DNA from 2 places in the Thioclava kandeliae genome. Region 1 is predicted to be linked to the other one. Evidence: riboswitches for the same ligand, from Rfam matches in the RefSeq annotation. Region 1 holds a riboswitch; the other holds the start of a gene.
What was found. Region 1 has a riboswitch for cobalamin ahead of VSX56_RS06535 (DUF1636 family protein). Riboswitches for the same ligand answer to the same signal wherever they lie in the genome.

Region 1 (4,224 bases):
TCGGCGGGCAGCACGGCCAGAGCGATACCCTGTCGCCGCGCCAGATCCTGTAGCGAGGCCAGCCCATAGGGCCAGTAGCTCTCGCCACCGATGATCCGCACCAGAATTCCCTTGGCATGGCGCAGGGTCTGGTCGAGATAGGTATCGACCGAGAGCGGATGTTTCAGCGCCACCAGATTGGCAAGGCGCAGGCTCGGCAGCGTCCCTGCCCGTTTCCAGCCCGCCGCGAACGCACCGAGGTCGCTGTCACTGAAGGACAGCACAACAAGATCGGCAGGGCTCTGTCCCAGATCCTGCGGCTGGTCCGACTGGTCCAGCCCATGCGTTTCGCGAAAGACCACATGCATCGGTCAGGCCACCGCCAGACCCAGCGCCGCCTCGATGGAGGCGCGGTCGATATGGTCATGCTCGGCAATCACCACCAGCTGTGAGGCGCGCGGGCGTGCCCCCCAAGGCTGGTCGAACTGGCCGCGCAGGCGCGTGCCCACGGCCTGCACCAGATAGCGCATCGGCTTGCCCTTGACCGCCAGATAGCCCTTCATCCGCAGGATATTGAAATCGCCCGCCATGGCGACCATCCGCGCCTCGAGCGCGGCAACATCCTCGATCTCGCCCAAGTCCACGACGATCGTATCGAAATCGTCATGCTCGTGGTCGAAATGGCCATCATGATGGGAGGGGCGCGCCTCGAGATCATCCTCGGCGGCCGCATTGAGCCCCAGGATCACCTGCGGATCGATGACGCCTTCGGACATCGGCAGGATCGGCAGCTTGCGCGGCGCCTCGGCCTCGATCACGGCGCGGGCGCGGGCCAGACCCTCCTCGCCCGCAAGATCGGCCTTCGACAGAAGCACGATATCGGCGCAGGCGATCTGGTCCTCGAAGACCTCGGAGAGCGGCGTCTCGTGCTCAAGCGAGGGGTCGGCGGTGCGTTGTGCATCGACCGCCGCGAGATCGGGGGCAAACTGACCCGAAGCCACAGCCTCGGCATCGGCCAGCGCCACCACACCATCGACGGTGATCCGCGAGCGGATCGCGGGCCATTCGAATGCCTTCAGAAGCGGTTTGGGCAGCGCCAGACCCGAGGTCTCGATCAGGATGTGATCGGGCATCTCGGGCAGCGCCAGAAGACGCTCGATGGTCGGGATGAACTCATCGGCCACAGTGCAGCAGATGCAGCCATTGGCCAGTTCCAGAATATTGTCCTCGGGGCAGTTCTCGTCGGCGCAGGATTTGAGGATATCGCCATCCACACCCGCGGTCCCGAACTCATTGACCAGAACGGCCAGACGCTTGCCCTGCGGGTTTTGCATCAGGTGACGGATCAGCGTGGTCTTGCCCGCCCCCAGAAACCCTGTGACGATGGTCACCGGCACTTTTGCGAGATTGCTCATGGATCACTCCTGCGGATCGTTTTGCGGCGGTATACGCGCGATGGATTGTTTACGGAAGACAACGGGACGCGCGCGCCACGGCACCAGACCATCGGCGGTCTCGCCATAGGCGCGGATGCCCGCCAGAATGTCATCGAGATGGGTGGCGGGGTCGAGATCGCCATAGATATAGCTCCAGCGGTCCGGCCCGCCCGACAGCACCATCGAGCAGGAGCGCGAACAGGCGGAGAGGCATTCGACCCCCCTGACCTTCACACCGTCAATGCAGGCTTGCGCCACCGCATCGCGCAGCCGCGCACCCGGACGCGGGCTCGTGTCATCGCCCGTGCGGCGGCAGGTGGTGCAGATCGTGACCGTTACATTGCTCATATGCTCTCCCTCTTCGGGCTGCGCATAGCAAAGGTCGAACGCCGGAACCACAAGGTTCTGACCCTCTTCCCGCTGCGACACACCCCGATCGCCCGTCCTTGTCTTTCGCCACAGGCAGGTCTCCCGGCTTGCGAAGTCAGGCGGGCTGTAGGGCCTTGCCTGCCGATGACGCCTTCCCGGAGGGATCCGGTGGTCCGGATCTGTCCAGTGGCCTGCCACCTCTTCGGTCACGGTCGCGGGGGCGGCTGCGCTTGAGGATCCCGTCCCCTATCGCATTCCCTTTTCACCTGTCATAAACAGGAACCTGTGTGCGCGCTTAAAAGACGCGCAAGCCCGCGCTTTGTCAAGGAAGGAGATCCCCCATGAGCGAGACCGCCCCCGAAGGAATGCCGGATCAGGACGCCGCCACCGAGGACCGCCACGCGATGAAGATGGCCAAGAAAAAGGCCGCGCGCGACAAGATCATGGCGACGAAAGAGGGCGAGAAGGGCCTGATCATCGTCAATACCGGCGCTGGCAAGGGGAAATCCTCGGCAGGGTTCGGGATGATCCTGCGTTGTATCGCCCATGAGATGCCCTGTGCGGTGGTTCAGTTCATCAAGGGCGCGTGGGATACCGGCGAGCGGCGTCTGATCGAGGAGCACTTCTCCGGTCTGTGCCAGTTCCATGCGATGGGCGAAGGCTTTACCTGGGAGACACAGGACCGCGCGCGGGATGTGGCGATGGCCAAGCGTGGCTGGGAAAAGGCCAAGGAGCTGATCCGCGACCCCGAGATCCGCTTCGTGCTGCTTGACGAGATCAATATCGCTCTGCGCTATGACTATCTCGATATCGACGAGGTGGTGGCGTTCCTGCGCGACGAGAAGCCCGCCATGACCCATGTGGCGCTGACGGGGCGCAATGCCAAGGAGCCGCTGATCGAGCTGGCCGATCTGGTGACCGAGATGACGCTGGTGAAACACCCGTTCCGCGCAGGCATCAAGGGCCAGAGGGGCGTCGAGTTCTGAAAAGGGGGCTCTGCCCCCTCTTGCGCCTTCGGGCGCAATTCACCCCCGGGATATTTTCGGACAATGGAAAACAAGGCAAAATTAACGATGTTGCGCGATAAAGGTGCTGCCTCACTCGGCAGGGTCCCGATGGTGGCAGAAGGTGGGCGCACCGCATCTCCCGCAGCCAGCTGCCAATGGCACGGTCGAGATGCGGTGCCTCGGCCCTTCCCCATGGACTGTATGGCATCATGAAGGCGCTGATGATCCAGGGCGCGGGCTCGAATGTGGGAAAATCCATGCTGGTTGCGGGCTTGTGTCGGGCGGCGCGGCTGCGCGGGCTGAGCGTTGCGCCCTTCAAGCCGCAGAACATGTCCAACAATGCCGCCGTTACCGTGGATGGTGGCGAGATCGGGCGGGCGCAGGCCTTGCAGGCGATGGCCTGCGGAGTGGAGCCTGTGGTCGATATGAACCCGATCCTGCTCAAGCCCGAGAGCGAGACCGGATCGCAGGTGATCGTGCAGGGCAAGCGGCGGGCGACCGTGAAGGCGCGCGATTATGCCGCGTTAAAACCGTCCCTGATGGCGCCGGTTCTAGAGAGTTTCGCGCGCCTTAAGGCCGCGCATGATCTGGTCATCGTCGAGGGGGCGGGTAGTCCTGCCGAGGTAAACCTGCGCAAGAATGACATTGCCAATATGGGCTTTGCCTGCGCGGCCGATGTGCCGGTGGTGCTGGCCGGAGATATCGATCGTGGCGGGGTGATCGCACAGATCGTGGGGACGCAGGCCGTGCTCGGCGCGGGCGACCGCGCGCGGATCGCAGGATTTCTCATCAACAAGTTCCGTGGCGATCCGCGGCTGTTTGACGAGGGTTACCGAATGATCGAGACGCGCACGGGCTGGCGCGGTTTTGGCGTTTTGCCGTGGTTTGCGGAGGCTGGCCGTCTGCCGGCCGAGGATGCGCTGGATTTGCCGAATGCCTCGGGTGGCTCGGGGCTCAGGGTGGCCTGTCTGGGGCTTTCGCGGATTGCCAATTTCGACGATCTCGATCCGCTGATGCAGGAGCCGCATGTGTCGCTGAGCATTTTGCGGGCGGGCCAGCCCCTGCCCGGTGATACCGATCTAGTGATCATTCCCGGTTCCAAATCCACCCGTGGCGATCTGGCCTTTTTGCGCGCGCAGGGCTGGGAAGTGGACTTGCAGGCGCATGTGCGGCGTGGCGGGCGGATCCTCGGGATCTGCGGTGGCTACCAGATGCTGGGGCGTGTCGTGCATGATCCGCACGGGCTTGAAGGGCCTGCGGGCAGCGATCCCGGTCTGGGGTTTCTCGATATCGAAACGGTGATGGTAGAGGACAAGCGCCTGACACGGGTGGAGGCCCTCCATGCACCGACGGGATGCGGATTCTCGGGCTACGAGATCCATATCGGGCGTAGTGACGGGCCTGATCGTGCAAGGCCCTTTGCGATGATCGCG
Region 2 (4,224 bases), on a different contig from region 1:
TCGCGCATGCTCCAGCCCCGCAAGGGTGACAGGAAGGGGATACGCCCCAGCTCGACCGCCTCACGCACCCGCAGCCGGTCGGTGGTCTCGGCCTGTTGTTCGACCAGCGCGATCTGGCGGGCCCGCACCTGCGCGCCCAGTTCTGCCAGCGGCCTGTCCTGCCAAAGCACCCTGCCCCCAGAAGGCTTTCCCAAACCCGCCATCATCCGCATCAACGTAGACTTTCCCGAGCCGTTCGGCCCGATCAGCCCCAGATATTCACCCTCCCCGACCGTCAGCGAGATCCCGTGCAGGATCTCGACCCGATGCGCCTTAGCCTGCAGGTTTTCCACGCGCAGCACCATCAGCGCGCCCCTCGCATCAGGATCAGCGCGAAAGCGGGCGCCCCGATCAACGCGGTCACCACCCCGATGGGCAGAACCTGCCCCGGCACAATGATGCGCGAGACAATATCGGCGAGAACCAGAAACACCGCCCCCGCCAGCGCCGAGGCCGGCACAAGGCGCTGGTGGCGGGTGCCCACCAGAAAGCGCATCGCATGGGGCACCACCAACCCGACAAAACCGATGGCACCCACTTTCGACACCAAAACCCCTATCATCACCGCGGTCGCGGTGATCAGGATCCCGCGCGTCTTGGGCACATTGACCCCCAACGATGCCGCACTCTCGGCCCCGAAGGTGAAGGCATCGAGCGCATGGCGGTGCCAGAGGCAGACGAGCGCGCCGAGGCAGGTCACCACAACGGCGGGGAGCACATCCTCCCAGCGCACGCCCGAGAGGTTGCCCATCAGCCAGAACATGATACCGCGCGCCTGTTCGGCATTTGCCGAGCGCGCGATGATGAAAGCGGTGAGCGCATTGAACATCTGGCTACCTGCAATCCCGGCAAGGATGATCGCGGCCGCCCCGCTGGTGCCGCGCGCCGTGCCGGGGATGGCATGAGCCAGCGCAACCACGGCAGCAAAGGCCGCAAGCGCCCCGATCAGCGCGCCTGCCGACATGCTGAGCGCCCCCGCCCCGAACCCCGCGATACTTACCAGCACCGCGCCGGTGGAAGCGCCCGCCGAGAGCCCCATCAGATAGGGATCGGCCAGCGGATTACGCAACAGCGCCTGAAGCACGACCCCTGTCAGCGCCAGCCCCGCCCCGCAGCTGGCCGCCACAATCGCGCGGGGCAGCCGGTAGGACCAGATGATACCCGCATCGATCCGGTCCACCGGATAGCCCGCCTGCCAAAGATGGTTGGCGAGCACCCTCGCGACCGAAGCCAGCGGCAGCCGCGTCTCGCCAATGGCCGCCCCGGCCAGCAGGGTCAGCGCGAGAACGATCAGCCCCGCACCCCATAAAAGCGCCTTCCGGCTCATTGGAAAGTCATACCCGCCAGTGCATCGGACAGGCTGTCGAGCCCGTAGATCGTGCGCAGGGTCGCGCTCATGGCATGGGCGTCCATCACCACGATATGCCCTTCGCGCACCGCTTTCATCTGCCGCGTCACCGGATCGCTGCGCAGGAATTTCAGCTTTTCCTCGACATCATCGGCGGGGAAACGGCGGCGGTCCATCTTGGCGATCACCAGCACATCGGGGTCGGCCTTGGCGATACTCTCCCAGCCGACCGTGGGCCATTCCTCGTCGGATTGCACCACGTTGGTAAGGCCGAGCGCGCGCATCATATAGCCCGGCGCACCAAGCTGGCCCGCCATGTAGGGATCGAGCGCGATATCGGCGGAGGAGAACCAGAAGGCCGCTTTCAAGCCCTTCGGCAGATCCAGCGCCTTGGCCCGTGCCACGGCGCGCGCCTCGGTCGCCTGCAGATCGTCGACCAGCGTCTCGCCCCTGTCGGCGACATCGAAGATCTCGGCCAGCTGGCGGATGCCTTTATAGACCTGCACGGGATCAAAGGCGCCTACCCGCGTGCCATCGCCGCCGGTGCTGTTGTCCTTGGTGTCACAATCGGCGGGAAGGATATAGGTATTGATCCCCAGATCTGCGAACTGCTCACGGGTGCCCACCACACCATTGGGACCGACATGCCATTCATATTGCACGGCAACCAGATCGGGTTTACGGGCCACGACGCTCTCGAAGCTCGGATCATTATCGGCCAGACGCGGGATCTGTGCATTGACCTCGGCATAGCGCGGCAGCACCTTGTTGAACCAGACCGAGGTGCCCTTCACCCGATCCGCAAGCCCCAGCGAATAGAGGATCTCGGTGGCCGACTGACCGATCGTCACCGCGCGCTCGGGGGCCGCCTCGAAGCGGACCTTACGACCACAATTTTCTATTTGCAGCGGATAATGCGTCTGCGCGGAGGCCGAGACCGCACCCAGCAATGAGGCCACGGCCAGTATCATGCATTTCATCAGTTCCGTCCTATCGAAAGGAGCGGAAAGCGCCATAAAGGACAGGGGCCGGAGACCCCGCCTGCCCTACCGACACACCCCGTCCGGTTAACATCTTCAGGCCGGCAGGTCTCCTGACTGGCGCCTCAACGCGTCTTTGCCCTTCCCGGACCGATGGCCCAGTGGTGTTGCAAAGGCGCTCTTCGCCTACAGTTGCGGGGGCAGTTCCGGTTGCCGCCGGAGCGGTGCGGATTCCCTATTATATCCTCGCGGATACCGGTGAGGTGGTTTTGCATCCTCCCCCGCCGAGGTCAAGCGATGCCACGCGACGAATTTCTGGCAGCCAGAGCGCGACGTAGCGTTACCTGTGCCTCGGCAGGTTACCCGAAGGCGCATTGAGCGCCATTCAAGACCGAGCATAATCGACCGTTTTCAAGGATTTTCACGCCAGCGGGAGATAATGCGCCATTATAGCTGTTTCCGGAATACACCATTCATAAGCACGCACATGATCAACGCCAATGGTTTGCATACAAACGCATACAAAAGCCCGACTCGAAATTTGCTTGCCCGAAGCCGCACTGTTTCACGGTCCAGCCATTTCGCGACGCGGCCTATCTGAAATATTAGTGAGGAGTGTCACGTTTTGAACAAGACCAAATGTCGCACCGATAAAGCCGAGGCTCCGGCTGCATCGAAAGAGCTTTCCGGCATGGACCGACGCAACTTCTTGATCACCTCTGCGGTCGCGGGATTTGTGGCGGCATCGGGCGCCGGACTGGGCATGAGCCGTGCAATGGCGGCCACCGCGGACGGGGTGGCGGGTTTTGGCACGATCAGCGCTTTCGTGACCCGGCAGAAGGGCTTCGACCCCAAGCTGGTCGAGCGCGCCTATGACCAGCTGGTCGAGCTGGATCCGAGCTTCGACACCAAGGTCGTTGCCCTGTCGGATGCGATCAAATCCGCCGATGTCGAGGATATCGACGCCTTCCTTGCAACCAGTCCCGATCAGGATCTGCGCGAGACCATGACCACGATCACCGCCGTCTGGTATCTGGGCTATACCGGCACGCCCGATCCGTCGCAGGAAAAGGATGACGCGAAATTCGTCACCTATCGCGATGCGCTGATGTGGAAGCCCACCGGCAATACCACTCCGATCCCGACCTACTCGCAGCACAAGCAGAATTACTGGGCCGAGCCGCCCACCGCTGACGACATCAAGTGATCGCGCTGTAACTATTTTAGAAATCTGGACTATACCCAATGGCTAATGACTATGATGCCGATGTGATTGTCATCGGTTCCGGCACGGTAGGGGCGAATGCCGCCTACGAGCTGGCCAAGCAAGGCAAATCCGTTCTGATGCTCGAGGCGGGCGTGCGCATTCCGCGCTGGCGTCTGATCGAAGCCTTCCGCAATTCTCCCCGCCGCACCGATTATAACGGCCCCTATCCGGACGAGCCCTGGGCGCATACGTCGGCCTCGCATGACTATGTCGAGAATGATGGCGACTTCCCGATGATCGCCAACTTCCTCAAACTGGTGGGCGGCTCGACATGGCACTGGGGCGGCGCGACATGGCGCTTCATCCCCGATGATTTCAAGATGCAGTCCACCTATGGCGTGGGCCGCGACTGGCCTATCGAATATAGCGATCTCGAGCCGTGGTATGTGAAGGCCGAATACGAGATTGGCGTCGCAGGCAATATGAAGGAAGACCAGTCTGGCGTGCGCAAAGGCGAGACATGGCCTCCGCGCTCCAAAGATTTCCCGATGCCCGCGCAGAAAAACAGCTACATGCTGGACACCTTCAAAAGCCGGATCGAGCCTCTGGGCTTTGATGTGGTGGCCGAGCCCTCGGCCATGATGAGCGGT

Region 2: another riboswitch for cobalamin. It lies ahead of VSX56_RS11885 (ABC transporter substrate-binding protein); the one in region 1 lies ahead of VSX56_RS06535 (DUF1636 family protein).

The regions. Positions count from the first base shown of each region.
Region 1 is NZ_JAYWLC010000004.1:78,876-83,099, forward strand. It holds gene cobN (cobaltochelatase subunit CobN) at 1-347, opposite strand, end outside; gene cobW (cobalamin biosynthesis protein CobW) at 351-1,394, opposite strand; gene VSX56_RS06535 (DUF1636 family protein) at 1,398-1,844, opposite strand; cobalamin riboswitch at 1,860-2,086, opposite strand; gene cobO (cob(I)yrinic acid a,c-diamide adenosyltransferase) at 2,126-2,770, shown strand; gene VSX56_RS06545 (cobyric acid synthase) at 3,001-4,224, shown strand, end outside.
Region 2 is NZ_JAYWLC010000008.1:153,414-157,637, forward strand. It holds partial or broken gene VSX56_RS11875 (ABC transporter ATP-binding protein) at 1-344, opposite strand, end outside; gene VSX56_RS11880 (FecCD family ABC transporter permease) at 344-1,366, opposite strand; gene VSX56_RS11885 (ABC transporter substrate-binding protein) at 1,363-2,370, opposite strand; cobalamin riboswitch at 2,454-2,642, opposite strand; gene VSX56_RS11890 (sugar dehydrogenase complex small subunit) at 2,993-3,574, shown strand; gene VSX56_RS11895 (GMC family oxidoreductase) at 3,613-4,224, shown strand, end outside.